Linked DNA regions of Calidifontibacter indicus. The protein of the gene in region 2 interacts with the protein of the main gene of each other region in a pairwise test. Links are inferred from orthologs where the notes say so. Each region holds a gene or a part of one and is shown on either strand. Other genes may lie near its edges. The genes, in order: clpS and DFJ65_RS14875.

Region 1 (9,971 bases), 1.5 Mb from region 2 along the record:
GGGAGCGAACAAGCTGACCGAGATCCTCGCCCGCGCGCACGCCGCACAGCAGCGCCCGCGTCAGGCGTCGGACGTCGGCTGACCTGGCCCCGGAGGCTCGATCAGTTCGGTCGGCCGGTCGGTTCGGTAGGTAACGTCACGGAGCGTGACTGACGAACTGGTCTGGTACGCCGCATACGGGTCGAACCTGTCCGCCGAACGCTTCGCGCGCTATCTCGAGGGCGGCACAGCTGCCGGCGCCAAGCGCGCACACGAAGGGTCGCGCGACCCCCGTGCACCCCGGCAGATCCGGCCGATCGAGCTGCCCGGATCGGTGTTCTTCGGATGGGAGTCGTCGACCTGGGGTGGCGGTGTGGCGTTCTACGACCCCGATCTCGTCGGCCGGGCCCTCGCCAGCGCCTACCTGATCACCCACACCCAGTTCTGCGACCTGGTCGCCCAGGAGATGCACCGCGCCGTTGGAGACGACATCGATCTCGAGCCGCTGTGGCACGAGCGCGTGCACGAACTCGGCATGGGGCGTTACGAGCGGCTGCTGGTCGTCGACGAACTCGACGACCTCCCGGTAGTGACGTTCACCTGTCCTGCCGGTCATCGTCCGCCGCTGAATGCGCCGAGCACCGCCTACCTCGACACGATCGCGCGCGGTTTACGCGAGACGCACCACCTCGACGACGAGGCGATCACGCACTACCTTGACTCGCTTCAGGCATGAAAAAGCTCAAACCCCCTGCATTGCAGAGGGTTTGAGCTGGTTGTAGCCCCGACGGGATTCGAACCCGCGCTACCGCCTTGAGAGGGCGGCGTGCTAGGCCGCTACACAACGGGGCCGCACTTCGCGCCACTTGGCACGTGGAGAAACTTTACCGGATCGGCGTTGTTTCTCCGAATCGAGAATCGCTTCTCGAAAGCTGGGGTACCAGGACTCGAACCTAGACTAACTGAACCAGAATCAGTCGTGCTGCCAATTACACCATACCCCAAGAGGGTATCGACCTACTCGCGCGTCCGGAGACCTTCGGGTGGGGCGAACCGAGGCGTTACATTACCCGAGCCGGTCCGTACTGCCCAAATCGGGCGTTCTGTCGAACCGTGCGGGCCGGCGAGCGCGTCGATCAGCGGCACGTCGTTCGCTATGGACGGTGCCTGGACGGCCCACCAGTCACCCGGACGTCGGCGCGTTCCACCCTGAACGAACGAGCGACCCGGCCTGCGAGACAGACCGGGTCGCTCGTCATGTGCTCTCAGAGCTCGTCGTGCAGTCGCTTCAACCGGTTGATCGTGGCGGCCTTGCCGAGGATCTCCATCGACTCGAACAGCGGCGGCGAGATCTTCTGACCGGATACCGCAGTGCGCAGCGGACCGAACGCCAGGCGGGGCTTCACGCCCAGGCCGTCGACGATCGCAGCGCGCAGTTCCTGCTCGATGCGCGCGGCGGTCCACTCGATGCCCTCACCGAGCGGAGTGCCGAGCGAACCACTGATCGGCTCGAGCGCCGTGATCGCGGCGGCGAGCACGTCCTTGGCGTTGTCCTTGAGTTCTTTACGCGCGTCGTCGGCGATCTCGAGGTCTTCGTCCTCCACGTAGAACGGCTTGACCAGCGGCGTCGCCTCGGACAGCAGTGTGATGCGGGTCTGGATGAGTTCGGCGACCAGCTTGAGTCGGCCGAGCTCCGGCAGCGACGGGTGGGCCTCGAGCACACCGTCGGCGTGCAGGAAGGGCAGCAGCCGGGTGGCGAAGTCGCCGACCTCGAGCTCCCGGATGTAGTGCCCGTTGAGCCAGTTGAGCTTGTCGAGGTTGAAGATCGCGCCCGCCGGGTTGATCTTGCCCCAGTCTAAACGCTCGACGAACTCGTCGAACGTGAAGATCTCACGCTCGGTGCCGTCGGCCTCGATCACCGGCGGATGTCCTTGCAGCGCAAGGAAGTTGACGAGCGCCTCGGGCAGGTAGCCCTGCTCCTTGAACCACGTGAGGCGGGCCCACGGGTTCTTACGCTTGGAGATCTTGGCCTTCTTCTCGTCGCGCAGCAGCGGCATGTGGGCGAACTGCGGTGCGTCCCAGCCGAGCCACTTGTAGAGCAGCAGGTGCTTGGGCGTGCTGGAGATCCATTCCTGACCGCGCACGACGTGGCTGATCTTCATCAGGTGGTCGTCGACGACGACCGCCATGTGGTAGGTCGGGAACCCGTCGGCCTTGAGGATGACCTGGTCGTCGGGCTTGGGCGCCGACGTGCGGCCGAGGATGAGGTCGTCGAAGGTGAGCTCGACGTCGTCGGGCACGAGCATGCGCACGACCGGGGTCTCGTTGAAGCCGGGCAGCTCACGCCGCTCCTGCTCGGTCTTGCCGTGGCAGAGACGGTCGTAGCCGGTGGGCAGCTTCAGCTTCTGCTGACGCTCGCGCATCTCGGCGAGGCGCTCGGAGGAGCACCAGCAGTAGTAGGCGTGACCGTCGGCGAGGAGTTGGTCGACGTACGGCTTGTAGGTGTCGAGGCGCTCGGACTGCCGGTAGGGCGCGTACGGGCCACCCTTGTCGGGGCCTTCGTCCCAGGTCAGTTGCAGCCACTCAAGGGTGTCGTACAACTGCTGCTCGCTGTCCTCGCGGAACCGCGCGCGGTCGGTGTCCTCGATGCGCAGCAGGAACTTGCCACTCTGCTGGCGGGCGTAGGCGAGGTCGAACATCGCCATGTAGGCGGTGCCGACGTGCGGGTCGCCGGTGGGCGACGGCGCGACGCGCAGGCGGACAGGAGCGTCTTCGGAGTGCTTCGTCATGGTGTGCACATCCTACTGAGCGGTGTCGGTGCTCCCGGCGAACATCGAATCGGGCGCCAGGACGGCCACGACGGTGCCACTCGCGCACTGCTGCCCGTCGGCCGAGAGGGTGATGTCGACCACGACCTTGCGCTCCTTCACCTCGGTCGGCACGCCACGCAGTTCGAGCGGAACACCCATCGGCGTGGGGCGCTGGTAGTCGACGTGCAGCGACGCGGTGACGAACCGCAGCGGCGGTTCGCTGCCCAGCGGACGGCCCGCCGCACGGTAGGCGGCCGCCGAGGCGGTGCCGGTGCCGTGACAGTCGATGAGGGAGGCGACGAGTCCGCCGTAGACGAAGCCCGGGATCGCGACGTACTTCGGGTCGGTGTGGTGCACGGCGACCGATTCCTCGCCGTCCCAACGGGATCGGACATGCAGACCCTCGGTGTTGAGCCGTCCGCAGCCGTAGCAGTGGCTGGTCTCGTCGGGGTAGTTGTCCTGGAAGTACTCGGACTCGGTCACGGCGTGCTCCTTCGGCTGGGGTGGGTCGGCGATCGTCTTGGGTGTGCTCACTCGGTGAGGGCGAGCGCGAGCGATTCCTGCAGCCAGGTGAGGAAGTCGTAGTAGAGGCCGATCGCCAGCCGCTGCTGGTCGGGACCGGTCATCGCCTCGAGGTCGGCGTGCAGTTGTTCGCTGTCCTCGTCGGTGCGCAGTTCGAGCCGCTCGCCCAGGGCGAGCCGCACGTCGGCCAGCGCCATCATCAACGTGATCGCGTCGGGCACCTCGAACGACAACTTGTCCTGGTTGTCGGGCACCCCGAGCAGCAGGTCGATCGCGGCGGTCAGCTTGCGGGTCTTCTGCTCGCGCAGTGTGCGCTCGGTGGCGGCCCGGAACTCGGCGGCGGCCTCCTGATCGTCGCGGTGTCCGTCGGGCAGCAGGCGACGCACGACGGGGTCGCGCTCGGCCACCTCGGACGGGTCGTAGCTGTCACCGAGGGTGCTGATCAGGTCGGTGAACGCGTCGCCGGTGGCCGCCTGCTGTTCGGGGGCGACCATCTCGCGGGTCTGCGCCATGAGTTCGATGACGATCGAGCGTTCGGTCTGATCGAGTCGCCCGACCAGCCGGTCGCGCTTGCGCTGGAAAGCCTGCGCCATCACTCGTCCTTCTGGAAGGTCGCCCACAGCGAATAGCCGTGCATCGCAGCGGTATCGGTCTCCATGCGTTCGCGTGTGCCCTGCGAGACGACGGCACGGCCCTCGGTGTGTACGGCCATCATCAACTGTTCGGCCTTCTCCTTGGAGTAGCCGAAGTAGGTCTGGAACACCCAGGAGACGTAGGACATCAGGTTGACGGGGTCGTTCCAGACGATCGTCACCCAGGGTTTGTCGACCTCGACGTCGAAGGATTCTTCGACGACCTTCTCGACCTCGGGGGGAGCCACGGACACGGCTCCCACCTTAGGCTGAGCGCCGTGACCGAGAACAAGGACGCCGTCGACCGCGCTGCTGCAGCGGCGAGCACGGCATTGCTGACCGACCACTACGAGCTCACGATGCTGCAGGCGACGCTGAAGAGCGGCACCGCGCACCGCCGCAGCATCTTCGAGGTGTTCGCTCGCCGCCTGCCCGAGGGACGCCGGTACGGCGTCGTCGCCGGCACCGGGCGCGTGCTCGACGCGATCGCGAACTTCCGGTTCGACGAGGCCGAGCTGGCCCACCTGGAGAAGACCAAGGTGGTCGACCGGGCGACCCTCGACTGGCTGGCCGACTACCAATTCTCCGGCAACATCTGGGGCTATGCCGAGGGCGAGATGTTCTTCCCCAACTCCCCCATCCTGGTGGTCGAGTCGAGCTTCGCCGAAGGCGTGATCCTCGAGACCCTCGTGCTCTCGATCCTCAACCACGACAGCGCGATTGCCGCCGCGGCCTCGCGCATGACCGCCGCCGCCGACGGGCGCCCCTGCATCGAGATGGGCTCGCGGCGCACGCACGAGTGGTCGGCGGTCGCCGCCGCACGGGCGGCGTACATCGCCGGGTTCGGCACGACGTCCAACCTCGAGGCCGGACGCAGCTACGGCGTGCCGACCGCAGGCACCGCCGCGCACGCCTTCACCCTCGTGCACGACGACGAGCGCGAGGCGTTCCAGGCACAGGTCGACAGCCTGGGCAAGGGCACGACGCTGCTCGTCGACACCTACGACGTCACCAACGCGGTGAACCTCGCGGTCGAGATCGCCGGCACCGAGCTCGGCGCGGTGCGCCTCGACTCCGGTGACCTGTTGGTGCAGGCCCGCGAGGTGCGCGAGCAGCTCGACTCGTTGGGTGCGACCGAGACGAAGATCGTCGTGACCTCCGACCTCGACGAGTACGCGATCTCGACCCTGCAGGCCGGCCCCGTCGACGTCTACGGCGTCGGCACCTCGCTGGTGACCGGTTCAGGTGCCCCGACCGCGGGCATGGTCTACAAGCTCGTGCAGCGCGAGGACGACAACGGCACGATGGTCGGCGTCGCGAAGGCCAGCAAGGACAAGAAGTCGGTGGGCGGCCGCAAGTACGCCATGCGCCGACTGGGCGCGTCGGGTCTCGCGGAAGCCGAGATCATCGGCATCGGCGAGGTGCCCCAGGGCGACTCGAACGACCGCCACCTGATGGTCGAACTGGTGAAGGGCGGCGAACGCGTCGACCAATCGACGCTCGACGACGCCCGCGACCGGCACGCCGCGTCTCGGGCCGAACTGCCGGCGAAGGCGTTGCAGATGTCGCGCGGCGAAGCGGTCATCCCGACGATCTTCGAAGGCTGACCTCGACCCGCCCGACCACTGAGCCCGGTGCCACCCGGCCCCTACCATCGTCAGATGCTCCCGCTGCCGCTCGTCATGCCCGTGCCCGACCCGGAGCACGGACGCGTTCGCTTGCGCGCGTTCCGCGCCGACGACGTGCCGATGCTGCGTGACATGTCGACCGACCCGCACGTGCCACTCATCGGCACCCTGCCCGGCAACGCCGACGCACAAGACGCACTCGCGTACATCGACCGGCAGCATTCCCGGCTGGTCGGCGGCGCAGGATGGTCGTTCTGCATCGCCGACGCGGCGACCGACGCGGGGGTCGGGCAGATCGGCCTGTGGATCGGCGCGATCGAGCACGGACGAGCAACGGTGGGTTACTCCACAGCGCCGCGTTTCCGACGGCGCGGTTACACCGCGGACGCGCTGGCCGCTCTCGTCGAATTCGCCTGGACCATCGACGGATTGCACCGCCTCGAGGCCTACATCGAGCCGTGGAACGCGGGCTCGGCCAGCACGGCCCGGGCCGGTGGGTTCGAGTTCGAAGGCACGCTGCGCAGCCACCAGGAAATCGGTGGCCGCCGGCGCGACATGCAGTTGTGGGCGATCGTTCGTGACAGCTGATCTATGCACCGGCCCGGCCTGGGTCGACCGAAATCCCGTCCTGCGTTTCGACGGACGGGCTGCCCTCGACCTGCTCGGTCGCCGGCTGTCCTTCGAGGCACACCCCGAGCGTGAATGCACCGGTGCGAGCGTCGCCGATGCATCGGGGTCGTTGACTCACCGTGCGTGCCCGCGTGGGCGCCCGGCGACCCGCGGACGCCAGTGTGCCGAGTGCACGGCCGACGACCAGTTCCGGTTCGCCCACCACGCGCACCGAGGCGGTTACGTGCCGGCTGCGCTCGACGACTATCTGCGTTCGCCGCACTTCGTCTACGTGGCCACCTTTGCCGACGGTGTCAGCAAGGTGGGCACGGCCGTCGACCATCGGAAGGTCGGGCGCCTCGACGAGCAGGGGCCGCTCGCGGCGACCTTCGTCGTGGCTGCGTCGGACGGCCGCGCCGCCCGCGGGTTCGAAGACCTGGTGACCGATCGTCTCGGCCTCACCCAGTTCAAGAACCGCAGTTCCAAGGTCGCCGCGCTGCTCACGGCAACGTCGCGCGTCGAGGTGCTCGGGCTGCATGAGCAAACCGTGAGTGATTCCCTCGATGCGCTGGCCACCGAACCCGAGGCCGAGCTCATCCGCGAGTCGTGGGTGCCACCGGCCGCGCAGTCCGACCTGTTGCATGCGCTGGACGCGAGTTCCGTGGGCCGCTACCCACATCCACTCACCGAGGGTGAGCACTGCCTGACGGTGCGCGCGATGGCGGGTGCGACCGCGCTCGTGACGGTGAACGACGACGACGCGCTGTTCCTCGCCGACCTCGGATCACTGGCCGGTCATCGGCTTCGGCCGGGCGATGTGCGCTCCGCGCCGGTGCCCACTCAGCTCGGGTTGTTCTGAGTAGGGCTGCTCGATCGCTGGCTGATGGTTTCCTGGATCGTTCGGTCAGTCGCGTACTCAGTCGCTGCGGAGGTCGTGCCAGGTTTCGGTGAGTCCTGGCGTGGTGCGGTAGGTGTGGCCGGTGGGTGAGGTCCACTCGACGATCCCGTTGGGGTGCAACCGGATTCGCCACTGGGTTTGCTTCATCCGGTGGTGACGTCGGCACAGGCATTCGAGGTTGACTGTTGCGGTGGGCCCTTGGGGCCACTCGACGGCGTGGTCGAGGTCGACGTTCTTGATCGCGGGACGGTCACAGCCGGGTGCCCGGCACCGTTGGTCCCTCGTTTTCACGTACCTGGCCATCGTGGGTGGTGGCCGGTAGCTGTCGCTGCCCATGATGTTCGCGGTGGGTTCGCCGGAGACGGGGTCGAACTCGAAGCTGCTCACGGTGACCTTGTCGGCGAACCTGGCCAGGTCGGCCAGGCTGTCGGCGTCGATCGCACCGGCGCGGGCGTGGACGCTGGTCGCGCCGCGGTCACGCATGTCGGACACGAAGTCGCGGCCGTCACGATTTCGTCCACCGAAGGCTGCCGGTTTCTCGGGCTTACTGGTCGGCTCGGCCGGCGGAGTGCTGGGTGGTCCTGTGTCGGGACCGGGGCCGGACGGTGGCCCGCCACCGGCGTCACCCTCTTCACTCTCGTCATCACGGCCACCGTCGGCGGCACGGTCGCCGTCGTCATTGCCGGTATTGCTGTCGTCGGCATGGCCACTGTCGTCAGTACCGCCACCGTCGTTGCCGGCGGTCCTGCTCTTGCTCGCCTGGCCTGCACTCCCGGCAGTGTCCGCGGGGGTCGGTGCCTTGTTGGCGGGCTTGGTCCAGGTGTTCCCGGCGGTCCCGAAGGTCGGGGTGAGCACTTGGATGTCGAGGTTCAGGGTCACGTTGCGCATCGCGAGGTCGAAGAACGCATCGACCCGGTACTCGCCCAACGTCTTGTCGGACTCGTCGCCGTGTTTCATCGCGAACGCCAACTGGTCGATCGCGTCCTTCACCGCGGTGACCTGCCCGTTGTCCCCGATGATCGTCAGCATCGACAACCCCGGTGTGGGGTGCGGGTCCTGGAACACCCCACACTGCTGCGCCCTCGTCTTCCGTGCCGTTTCCCGCGCCGCGGAGGGTTGATGCTTCCCCACCAACGTCCGGCACGATTTGCGTGCCTGACCCCTGGTTGTCTGGTGGACTCCCCGGCCGAGGATCTCCGCTTCAACGGTTTCGCACACATCAGGGGAGGCGTCCTGCAACTCCGTCGCAATATCCGCGGCAGTGTCCAAGTTCGCGCGGCCCGCGGCGACTTCCCGCAACAGGTTCGGAGTGCGGGTCACCATCCGGGCGGAGCGTTGCACCAGGCCGATCCCGGCCTGGATCCCCAACCCCAACTCCGCGGCCACGGTGTCGGCGGAGTACATGCTCGTGAACCCCTGACCGTGCCGCACCCACGGCGTCTTCCTCGTGCCCTGCGGACCGTCCGGGTGCTCCCACCGAGCGAACTCCGCGATCGAACGAGCCCGCACCGCTTCCATCGACTGCGCTGCTTGATGCGCGAACCGGGTCGCGTCCTCGAACAACGTCATCCGATCGAACACCCGCGACTCCGCCACCACCACCTCATCCAGACCAGCGTCCGAATCGAGGTCCGTTCCCAGCTCCGCTCCCAGGTCGAGGTCGAGGTCGAGGTCCAGGTCGGTGTCCAGCGAGTCGCCGGCCGACCCGCCACCCACAGCACCCGCAGCAGCCGTAAACGGGGCCGATCCCGCCGGGACAGCCGGGGCTGTGGTCTCGGGGAACAGGTCGTACCCGAGCAGCGCGTCGGGTTCGTCGACCGTGAACGGGTCGTCCTGCCCCAGCAGTTCGTAGGCGTGGGCGCTGAGGATCTTGGAGATGATCAGCATGATCGTCACCGGGTTCGCACCCGGCACCAAATGAGGCTGGGACGCCAACTCGATCGCTGCGTCCAACCCGTCTTCGAAGATCACAGATTCGAGCAACTCGGCCGGGTCGATACCGCCCGGTCGAGCCTCGAATTCTGGTGTCCCCTCCATGCACTGATCATACGCGTGTTCGAACCACTTGGGAAGGGTTTCAACAGGCGAATTTGGTTGATTTCTCAAGGGTTTTCGCGGATTTCGACTTGATCTGCGCCGGCGCACGATTCGGCCCACCAAGGGGCACCGCCGGCGCTCCGAGAAGCTCAACCAATGCGCTCCGCGAACCGCCGAAGGAGTCCAACCAACAGGGGGCCAGACGGCCTCAATCAGTCGGGCTCGGCGGCATCGTGCGCCCGGTTCAACTCGACCTCCGCCACCACTGCGACCGGCCCAACCAGCCGCACCTCGACAGCCGTCCACACGAGGTGCACGGACGCCCCGACGCTAAGCCGGCTTGCGCCTCGAAGCCGCCGCGATCTCGCCGGCGGTCCACAGCGCATCGATCACAAGCACCAGGGTCCACGCGGCGGCCGTCCCGCCGAAGGTCTCCCAGGCCGCAGAGGTTCCGACCAGCGCACCCGCGCAGATCAACAGCGCGCCGCCGACCGCCCAGGCAACGAGGTGCCGCGTGATGCCGCGACGCTCGTGCGCGACGCGCGCCGCTCCCCAACTCGGCTTCGGCGCAGGGGCAGGGCCGTCGGCGAATCGGTGCGCGAACCGGACGTCGGCCCAGTGCACCATCGAATGCCCGAAGCCGACGGACACGCCGATGTAGATCGCAGCGAGCACGTGCGCGAGACCGGGCGCCGCTCCGCCGCGCAGGTCGATGACGGCGGCCGTGAGAGTGACGAGATCGACCAGCGGCGCACAGATCAGCAACACCGAACTCAGTCGCTTGCGGCGCAGCAAGTACCGCGCGGCCAGGCCGCCGAACAGGAACACCCAGAACATCACCTCGGACCCGACGATG
Region 2 (9,871 bases):
ACGGCCGGGGTCGATTTGGTGAACAGCGCCGTCGCCACGTATGGTTGGGACATACCGACGCGGGGTGGAGCAGCTCGGTAGCTCGCCGGGCTCATAACCCGGAGGTCGCAGGTTCAAATCCTGCCCCCGCTACCAAAGCCGGCTTACTCCAACTGGTGACCTTCGGGTCATCGTGGAGTCAAGCGGCATCGGACAGATCCTCGGAGTTTTCTCCGGGGATCTTTTCGTTGTTCGGACTCAAGTTGGAGAACGGTTCGTTGAGGGTGGCGAAGGAGACGGTGCCTCGATCGTCAAGCCAGATGCGAGTGAAAATGGCGCGGTCGACGTTCAGCGCCGTCGGCCGTCGGCCATCGTCCCGGTTGACGGAGTCGGTGAGGCTGGCGTCGGGTCCCGGAGGAAGCGCAGTTCGTCGAGCAAGCCGGAATCGAAGCTGTGCATGAGGCAGGTTTCGGCGAACCGCAACTGGTTGTACGGGAACCGGCCCGCGATGCCCATGAGGTAGAGCTACCCGACGATGTCCGCCCGGAACAGCCGGAAGCTCAGCCCAGCCGGGTCGAACCCGGCGCGTTCGAGTTCCGTGCAGTGCCAGGGTCGCCAGTTCCGGCTCGTCGTCGAGGTTGAAGCTGAGGCCGAGCTTGACGTGGTGGACGTCGTGCCGAGGCGGAACTGGCCGCGTTGATGGAGGCCGGCCGGGCCAAGATCCACGCCGGCCAAGGAGAATTGGACCTCGGCTTCGGCTCGAAACACAACGCGGGTAGGGATCCGCGGCAGGCCGTGGTCACGGCCAAGACTTCCCGGTTGTTGCTGCAGGTGTTACGGGATGCGTGGGAGACGCTGGGATTCGACGCGATTGATGATGAGGCGTTCTTTCAACTGGTTGCTGCCCGGTTGATCGAACCGACCTCGATGACTGACTCGGCTCGTGTCCTGGGCGAGGTCGGCCTGGCGCCGGTGCATCGCTCGAGCATGAAACGGGCCCTGACTCGCTGCGTGGGTCGCGGGTACCGGGACGTGGTCGCGGCCAAGTGTTTCGCGCATGCCGCGACTGCTGGGGATGTGACGTTGTGCCTGTACGACGTCACCACGTTGTATTTCGAGGCCGAGCACGAGGACGACCTACGCAAGGTCGGCTATTCCAAGGAATGCCGGGTCGACCCGCAAGTCGTGGTCGGGTTGCTCGTCGACCGGCACGGATTCCCGTTGGAGATCGGCTGCTTCGAAGGCAACAAGGCCGAAACCGCGACGGTCGTGCTGATCGTGCTGATCGTGGCCCAGCTCGCTGACCGGCACAACCTGGCCGATATCGCGATCGTTGCCGACGCGGGGATGCTGTCCGCGACCAACCTGACCGCTTTGGACCAGGCCGGCCTGCGGTTCATCGTCGGGTCCCGCGTCACGAAGGCACCCGCGGATTTGGAGTCGCATTTGCGGTGGCACGGTGACGCGTTCACCGACGGGCAGCTCATCGACACGATCACCCCACGCACAGCCACCCACGCAGCCCGAGCAGTCAATGACCGGAGGCACTGATCTCCCGCGCGGTGAGATCTTGCTGATTCGTAGAGCATCGGGTGTACCCGACAAGCAGGGCGCTGATTGCGCACCTCCAGGGTGGGCCAGGTCGAGCCACGGAATGTGACCGACTCGGGCAGCGGCCGAGCCCGACCCTTCAGCAAGCGCCTCGCGCAACCCCGCGACAACCACCGCCCCGAATTCCGATGGGCTCGCGGAGCGACCCGGTGCGGGATCGGGCCGTGGCACTCGTCACCGTCTTGGGGAAGCAGGAAATCAGTCGCGCTCGGCGTGATCCGTTCGGGGCTCGGCGCGCGACAGTGTGTGCATGGAGCAGTTGAGTGACGCGGATCTCTTGCGCCTCGTGGCCGATCAGGACGAGGCCGCGTTGCGTCAGCTGGTCGAGCGCCACTCGGCGTGGCTGCTGCTCAGACTGCGGAGGCGTACCCCGGATGCGGACCTGGCCGCCGAGGCGCTCCAGGACACGTTCGTCGCCATCTGGAAGGCGCCGGACTCGTTCCGAGGTGACGGTGACCTGGGTGCCTGGTTATGGGGCATCGCGATCCGGCAGCTGGTGACCCGGTTGCGCAAGAGGGCGCAGCCGACGCCGGTCACCAGCCGGGTCATCTCCGCGCTGAGCCCGACCGTCAGGAGCGCGGAGGACGAGCTGCTCGTGGCCGTCGAGTACGGCACCGTCGGCGACGCCATCCGGTCGCTCTCGCCCGAGCTGCGGCAGGTCCTCCAGGCGACGGTCATCGACGGGCTCTCCACGAGGGAGGCGGCCCGGTTGCTCGGGATCCCTCAGGGCACGGTTAAGAGCCGGGCCCGCATAGCCAAGTCCAAGTTGCGCGAGCAGCTCATCTCCGGGGAGGCATTCTCATGACGTGGCACGTGGAGACCCCCGTATGGGAGGCGTATGCCGCTGGTCGGCTCGACCCTGCCGCAGAGGCGAGTGTGGAGACCCACCTCACCGGTTGCAGTGTGTGCCGCTCAGCGGCGGCCACGCTCGCTCCAGACCTCGCTCCAGCGGTCTGGGCCGACGTGCGCACCGCGATCTCTGAGCGGGCACTGCCCTGGCCGCTGCGCGTCCTGCGCCGCCTCGGCGCACGTGATGACGATCTCGTCGTGGTGTCTGCTGCGGACTCACTGTTGGTCCCCTGGGCGATGGCCGTGGGTCTCTCCGTGGTGTGTGCCTGTGTGGTGGGACTCGCCGGGCTCGGAGCACAGAACAGGGACGCGGCCTTCCTGGCTCTCGCACCCCTCATCCCCGTGCTCGCGGTCGCGGCGTCGTTCGACGCGCTCGACCCAGTGCGCGAGTTGACCGCGCCGACGCCGTACAGCAAGCTGCGGATGGCACTGCTTCGCGCGAGCGCGGCGCTGTCCGTGGCGCTGCCTGCAACGCTGGCGGTGGGACTGCTCGTGCCCCACATGAGCGACCTCGCGTTCGTTTGGCTCACTCCCTCGCTGGGACTGACCGTGGCGGCGCTCGTGCTGCTGACGTGGTTCGAGGCCCGGGTCGCCGGCGGTCTCGTGGCAACGGGCTGGGTGGCCTGCGTGATGGCCCTGCGCAGCGGCGGAGACCTGGCCACGCTGACCTCACCGGCTGTTCAGGCGGCGTTCGTCGTCGGCGGGGCCCTCCTCGCCGTGACGCTGGTGCTCCGCACCTCCACCCTTCGCATCCAGGGAGGCGACCTGTGAGCATGACCGCATCGCTCGACGGAGTGTCCAAGCAGTACGGACGGACGGTGGCCCTGTGGCCGACGACGCTCAGCCTCCGCCCTGGTGTGGTGGGCCTGCTCGGGCCGAATGGCGCAGGCAAGACGACGATCCTGAGGCTGCTGTCGACGTCGTTGCCGCCGAGCACCGGCCGCATTACCGTGGTTGGCTTCGACGCGACCGAGTCGCACGCCAACAGGATCGAGGCGCGGCGGCGGATCGGCTACTGCCCGCAGGAGGTGGACTTCCCGCGCGGCATGACCGGATTCGGGTTCCTCGACTACGTTGCGGTGCTGAAGGAGTGGCAGGACCGTGCACCCCGCCACGCCGAGGTCGAGCGGGTCCTCGACCTGGTGCATCTGGGCGACCGCGGCGCCATAAAGATCTCCAAGCTCTCCGGCGGCCAGCGCCGGCGCCTTGCCATCGCGCAGGCACTGCTCGGCTCACCCGACCTGCTCATCCTCGACGAGCCCACCACTGGCCTCGACCCCGAGCAACGAGCCTCCCTGCGAGGCCTCCTGTCCGGCCTCGCCGGCACGGTCGTCATCTCGACGCACCAGACCGAGGACGTCTCGGCCCTGTGCGACCGGGTGCTCGTCATCGACACCGGGAGGATCTGCTTCGACGGCACGGTGCCCGAGCTGCTGGCCACGGCAGTCGGCCGTGTCCATGTGGGGCCCTCCGCCAATGCCGGTGCGGCCCAGACCTGGAAGACCGGAACCGGGCTGATCCGGTCCGTTGGGGGACAGCCCGCTCCCGACTCCTCAGCCCTCGACCCTTCGGTCGAGGACGCCTACCTGCTGCTCCGCACGGACCGGCACACCTCACAAGGAGTCACACCATGAGTACCACCGCGATGCGAGGGTCGGCCCTGGGCGTCCTCGCCCGCCAGGAGATCCGCAACTACCTCCAGCAGAAGCTGTTCTGGCTCGGCGCCGCCATCACCGTCCTCTACATCGTGCTCATCGTCCTCGATGCCGACGAGACGTTCGGCGAGAGTACGACGCTCTACATGATCGCGCCCGGGGCCGCACTCGGGGTGCTGGGAATGGTCACCATGTTCGGGCTCACCCGGCGATCCGACCGGGCTGCGGAGGCTGCAGGTGCCGTCGCCATCCCCGAACGCACCCGCAGCTTGGCACTTGCGGCGGCCACGGTGGTGCCGGCCTCCCTGGCGCTGGTCGCCTTCGGCTTCGCGGTCGTCTATTACTACCTTGACCCGCCCGAGGCGCACACGGTCTGGCCGGAGATCAGCGACCTCTACGTGCACGCGACACAGTTCGGAGCCGGGGTCATGTGCGCGATCGGTGGTCCGATCCTCGGACTGCTGCTGGCCCGCTACCTGCCCAAGCGGGGGGTGGCCGCGGTCGCCGCTGTCGTCTTGGTCTTGGTCACGATCCTGATGCAGGGGTTGCTCGAGGGCGGTCAGCCCTACCGTGTGTTCTGGTTCTGGACCTACTTCCACGGTCCCTACACCGCCGACGGCGAGCACTGGGCTCGGCTGCCGGGGAACCCGTTCCTGTGGGTCGCCTACCTGGCCGTCCTCTGCGTCCTCGCAGTGGTGGTAGCCGTCTACCACGACCCCGAGTCGGACCGCCCCCGACTCAAGAAGGCCGTCTTCGGTCTCCTAGCCCTCGCGGTGGTCCTGGGTGTGCTGTCCATGACCGTGGGGTACACCGGGATCGTGACCAACCCCCTGCCGGGCGAGTTCTGATGCTCGGGTACGCCGCCAGGGCGGTCCCGTGGATGCGGGTCGCAGTGGCGGCGATCCTGGTGGTCGTGCTCATGGAGCTGGTGCGGTGGGACGCGTGGATGCTCTGGCCCTTGCAGGGCACCGCCGTCGGGCTGCTGGCCGCAGCGGCCGCCTGGTGCTTCGACGAGCAGGCCGGCATCGTCGTCGACGTCGCACCCCGAACCCTTGCTTGGCGTTCGGCGTCGCGCGGGCTCGGCGTACTCGTGCTGTTCCTTGCGTGGGTGGCCGTCGTTCTCCACGCCGGCGACACGGCGCTGTTCGGGCACCGGAACGCCGTGCTGCTCCAGGGACTCGCGGCACTCGTGGCCGGTGCGGGGTACGCGTGCTGGCGCCGCTCGCTGGGCGAACCCATGCCGGGACTCCTGTTCGCAGGAGTGGCTGTGCCGGCGACCACCGCCTGGGCTCTGCTCCATCCGTTCGACGAGCACCTGGTGGTGTTCCCGTACGGCAGTGCTTCGGAGACCGACTGGCAGGTCAGCGTCATCGGCTGGAGCCTCCTGGGCGTCTGTGCGGCGGTGCTTATCGCAGCGGCGTTGGCGGAGGCGCCCTGGTGGGGCAGAGGTCACGCACACCGAGGCGGGTTGCCCACGAGGTCCGTCTGAATCGATGTCCACCAGACGGGGTCAACCCCAGTTTCGGTGCGTGGCGAACCGGCGGCCAGGACAGCAGCGGGAAAAAAGCCACTGAACTCGTCCACGACGAAGTCGCCGGTCGTCCGGTCGGCAACAGCGCTGCCCACCTACGGCCGGCTCAGCAGAACCTGACGGCCGTGGTCGGCCAGTTCGATGGCGGCGAGCAGGCCATGATGGCCACCGCCTACCACGACTGCCTCGTATGCGTTCATGCGGAACGATCTCTCATCGGGTCGGCGGTGGTCAGCCGCGGGAGCGACCGGTGATCCAGATGGTCCTCAGACATGATCAACCGTGCTCAGACCTTGCGGGTCTTTGCGGCAGCGTCCTTCTCTGTGGCCGTACCGGCGTCCTTGAGCTCTCCGGCGAACGACTCGAGGTGAGCGCGCACGAACCACTGGAACTTCTCGAGTTCGCCGGTCTGTCCGATGATGAGGTCCTGCGTGACGAGGTCGAGGTCGTCGAGTTCCTCGATCGCCTTGCGGTTGGAGCTGATGACTCCGTCGTACACCTTGTCGAGGGCGCCCAAGTGTGCACCGACGGTGTCACGTTCGATGGCGTAGTCGTCCCACGTGCGGTCGCGCTCGATGTCGCTGACGCGGCCGCCGGGGGAGGCGCCCATTGCGGCAATGCGCTCGGCCACTGCGTCGGCGTACCCGCGTACCAGCTCCACCTGCGGGTCGATCATTTCGTGGACGCCGATGAAGTGAGCACCGACGACGTTCCAGTGCGCGTGCTTCAGGGTGAGGTGCAGGTCGTTGTAGGACGACAGGCGCACCTGCAGGATCTTGATGATCTCGTCCGACTTCTTCTTCGTCAGACCGGGCAATGTGAAGGTCGACTTCTCAACCACGAGATGTCCTTCCGTTGATCGCGTATGTGCCGGTCAGGCACTTGTTTTCATCAAAGCACCGCGAACGGCTGTCATGGCCTCCCCGGACTGACTCATCAGGGTGGTTACGCGATCAGGGTTGTCGACAGTCTTCGGCTGGAGCGGGATCAGAATGTCCAGGACCTGTGACGGATCGTCCAGCCGGTCACCACGACCACTGCTTGCCTCACCCTGACCCAAGGCATAGGCACCGTCGAGGGCCGGGCGCATCGAGGTGGACGGGTCGCTGACCTGTGGACCGCCGGCCAGCCGTAGAAAACCGGCCAGCGTGCGGAAGTACCGGCAAGAGATCCACGCCAACGAACTACTCCTGCTGGCCTACTACATCGCCGCCGTCAACATCGAGTCCGCGTTCCTCGACGCCAAACGAGAAGCCGGCCTCGAACGCCAACCGCAGTACGAATCCTTCCCCGGTCCGGTGCTCACCGACACTTTCCCGTCCTACGAACCCGGCGACCGGCTCGACGACAACGTCTTCGGCGACGGGATGGTGCGCATCGCCAAGGCGAGAGGCTGGACGCTTCCCGGCGAGTCGGCCCGAGTCGGAGTGCGGGCGATCAAACGCCGCTACCCGCGCCAATCCTCCTGAACCACAGCGGATCTGCTCACCCCGTCATGGCGGCCGGGGCGGGCAGGTCGAGCACAGTCGACCGACTGAGTCGATGCATGAGGAAGGCTGTGCCCAGGCGGGTGCGGCCGAAACCCTGCAACGGATCGAAGCCGAGACCGGTCCTGAGCGTGTCGCAGCGGGCTTGCAGTGTGCTGTGGTGGATGTCCAGTTCACGGGCCGCTTCCCGAACACTCTGTGTCGTCACCAGCGCCTCGACGGTCTCCAACGCCCACGGATGCTGTTGCGCGACAAGGGTGAGACTGTCGGCGTAATCATGCTGGGCGTCGTCGTCGGCGTCAGCCAACAGTTCGATCAGGCCGCCGTAGTCATCGGCTACGACCATCGGCTCACGCGGCGGAACACACAGCCGCAGCGCGACCAGCGCGCTGCGGAACGACCGGTCGAGCCCGTGCACGGAAGCGGCGATCCCGATGCCTCCCGGAGCGGCCCGGAACGGCTCGAAGATCTCGGGGACGACGACGACATGGATCGGACCGAAGCGCGTGCCGATCACGTCCTCGGGCCAGCATGGGCGACCCTCCCAGACAGCGAACAGCGGCGCGGCGACGATGCGGTAGCGGCGCGCGGCCACCAGTCCGAGCGCCCCGGCGGCGTCGAGCCGTTCCTCGACACTGCTGGTGCGCTCGGTCAGCACGCCGAGGTGGCGACGGTTGTCGATCTCGCGCTGACCGCGTCCGTGTCTGATGCGCACAGCGAGCGCGAGCCGTTCGAGGATGATCGCATTGTTGGCCAGCGGCGCTTCGTCCCGCTCGAGCCAGACGAGCATGTCGTCTCCCGCCCGGGCGAGGCGATCATCGCGCGGCCGTGCATCCGGCCAGCGAGGCAGCCGCGGCCAGCAGTGCCCGGGTGTTGACGTTTCCCACGATGAGCTCGTCGAAGCAGGCGATGACTCGCAGGCCGAGGCTCGAATTGGGGTCGAGGCGCGCGATGCGTCCGAGGAGTTCTTGCATCTCAGTGCTCCTGGCGAGATCGGGCCGGCCGATCAGTCGGCAAGGATCTTCTCCACCCAGGCGTTGCGGGTGCGGATCATCGAACGCCCCACGCTGGTGTGCGGCGCGAAGATGTCGCACGCGTGGAAGGCGCCCGACCACACGTGCAGTTCGGCATCGCCCCCTGCCGCCCAGATGCGTCCGGCGTAGTCGATGGCCTCGTCGCGGAAGATCTCGGCGGCGCCGACGTCGATGAACGCCGGCGGCAGTGCGCTGAGGTCGCCCGCCCGGGCCGGTGCGGCGTAGGCAGACACGTCGTCGCCACCACGGCGATCGCCGAGGAGCGCCTGCCACGCAGTTTGATTGCTCACCCGGTCCCAGACGCCGATGCCGTCGAACTGTCCGGTCGACGCGGTGATCAACCGGTCGTCGAGCATCGGGTAGTCGAGCAGTTGGCCGCAGGGCCGCGGGCCGCCCCGGTCGCGTGCAGCAAGGGCGATGCCGGCCGCGAGTCCGCCACCGGCACTGGCGCCGGCGACGAGAATGCGATCGCGACGTACGCCCAAGTTGCCCGCCTCGGCGGCGACCCATTCCAGGGCTGCGTACATGTCCTCCCACGGGTAGGGGTCGGGAAACTCCGGCGCGAGCCGGTAGTCGACCGTGATGACGATCGCGCCCAGATCGCTGACCCAATCGAGCACGAGGTCGAGACCGCTGAACTTGTCGCCGAACATCAACCCACCCGAATGCGCGTAGAGCACCGTCGGACGCGGCCCCTGTGCGTCGCGCGGTCGGAGAACGGCGGCCGTGAGGTCGCCGCCCTGGTAGCCGGGCAGGACGACGTCCGTGACGTCAATACGATGCTGCCGGAACAGATCGTTCATCGGCGGGGACGCGTAGGAGAGCCGCATGAAGTCGATGAGTTCCGGGGTGATGGTCGGCGGGAACATGCCGCCCACGACCGCAAATCCGGCGCGCAGCTCGGCGTCGAACCCGGGCCGCGGCACCGCGTTCACCGTCATGGGGCCTCCTTCGTGCCGACAAGTCTTCGAAGTCTATTGCGGTGCCTCGCACCGCACACCCGCCATTTGGCGGGGTGGGGTCGTCGATCTGCGACGCTGCGGCGGTTGTCGCCTGCGTCACACTTACGCGAAGGTTGATCCACACCGAACGAAAGGAAGATCAGTGAGCGACAACCTGACTACCGCGGTCGACGCCGTCGTCCAGCGCGCTTCGCAGGGCCCGAACTCCGGGGAAGGGCGAGTGCCGGGCGTCGTCGCCGGTATTACCGGCCGGGACAAGGACATCTACCTCGGCGCGTCCGGCGTGCGCGACCTGTCTTCCGACGCCGAAATGACGACCGACACGTCCTTCAACATCTGGTCGACGACGAAGGCGATCACCGCAACCGCCTGCCTCCAGCTGGTGGAGTCGGGCGACCTCGACCTGCAGGCGCCGGCGAAGGAGTACGCGCCCGCCCTCGCCGACGTCAAGGTCATCGACGGCTTCGACGCGAACGGTCAGCCGATCTTGCGTGCGCCGGCCAGCGACGTCACCACCCACCACCTGTTGACGCACACCGCGGGCTTCGGGTACGACTTCTTCAACGAGACCTACAAGCGCCTCGCCGACGAGCACGGCCAGCCGAGCGTGGCCACCGCGACGCGCGCCGCGCTGAACTCTCCGCTGCTGTTCGACCCTGGCACCCAGTGGGAGTACGGCAGCAACATCGACTGGGCCGGCCAGGTGGTCGAAGGCATCACCGGCAAGCGCCTCGGCGAGGTGTTCCAGGAGCGCATTTTCGCG

The links.
Region 1: the proteins of DFJ65_RS14875 (region 2) and clpS interact in binary tests that used the Escherichia coli proteins (3 or more experiments, as listed by UniProt). The link is inferred for Calidifontibacter indicus from one-to-one orthologs.

Annotation. Positions count from the first base shown.
Region 1 is NZ_QTUA01000001.1:1,658,464-1,668,434, reverse strand. The notes cover bases 2,551-5,459. They hold clpS (ATP-dependent Clp protease adapter ClpS), read right to left. Parts: upstream 4,198-5,459; coding sequence 3,904-4,197; downstream 2,551-3,903. Other genes in these bases: DFJ65_RS07875 (nicotinate phosphoribosyltransferase), read left to right, coding at 4,222-5,459; DFJ65_RS07885 (DUF2017 family protein), read right to left, coding at 3,320-3,904; DFJ65_RS07890 (PaaI family thioesterase), read right to left, coding at 2,781-3,272; gltX (glutamate--tRNA ligase), read right to left, coding at 2,551-2,768. Also shown: DFJ65_RS07915 (IclR family transcriptional regulator), read left to right, coding at 1-82; DFJ65_RS07910 (histone deacetylase), read left to right, coding at 146-715; more of gltX, read right to left, coding at 1,245-2,550; more of DFJ65_RS07875, read left to right, coding at 5,460-5,550; DFJ65_RS07870 (GNAT family N-acetyltransferase), read left to right, coding at 5,605-6,159; DFJ65_RS07865 (DUF2797 domain-containing protein), read left to right, coding at 6,149-7,039; DFJ65_RS07860 (HNH endonuclease signature motif containing protein), read right to left, coding at 7,097-9,115; DFJ65_RS07855 (hypothetical protein), read right to left, coding at 9,446-9,971. UniProt on the Escherichia coli protein: Involved in the modulation of the specificity of the ClpAP-mediated ATP-dependent protein degradation.
Region 2 is NZ_QTUA01000001.1:3,133,638-3,143,508, reverse strand. The notes cover bases 4,690-7,498. They hold DFJ65_RS14875 (Dps family protein), read right to left. Parts: upstream 6,467-7,498; coding sequence 5,912-6,466; downstream 4,690-5,911. Other genes in these bases: DFJ65_RS14865 (helix-turn-helix domain-containing protein), read right to left, coding at 7,111-7,498; DFJ65_RS14870 (hypothetical protein), read left to right, coding at 6,774-7,094; DFJ65_RS14885 (hypothetical protein), read left to right, coding at 4,975-5,583; DFJ65_RS14890 (hypothetical protein), read left to right, coding at 4,690-4,942. In the rest of the region: DFJ65_RS17560 (hypothetical protein), read right to left, coding at 328-495; DFJ65_RS14905 (RNA polymerase sigma factor), read left to right, coding at 1,841-2,395; DFJ65_RS14900 (zf-HC2 domain-containing protein), read left to right, coding at 2,392-3,210; DFJ65_RS14895 (ABC transporter ATP-binding protein), read left to right, coding at 3,213-4,073; more of DFJ65_RS14890, read left to right, coding at 4,070-4,689; more of DFJ65_RS14865, read right to left, coding at 7,499-7,902; DFJ65_RS17860 (hypothetical protein), read right to left, coding at 7,928-8,086; DFJ65_RS14860 (alpha/beta hydrolase), read right to left, coding at 8,119-9,087; methyl acetate hydrolase AcmB, read left to right, coding at 9,251-9,871.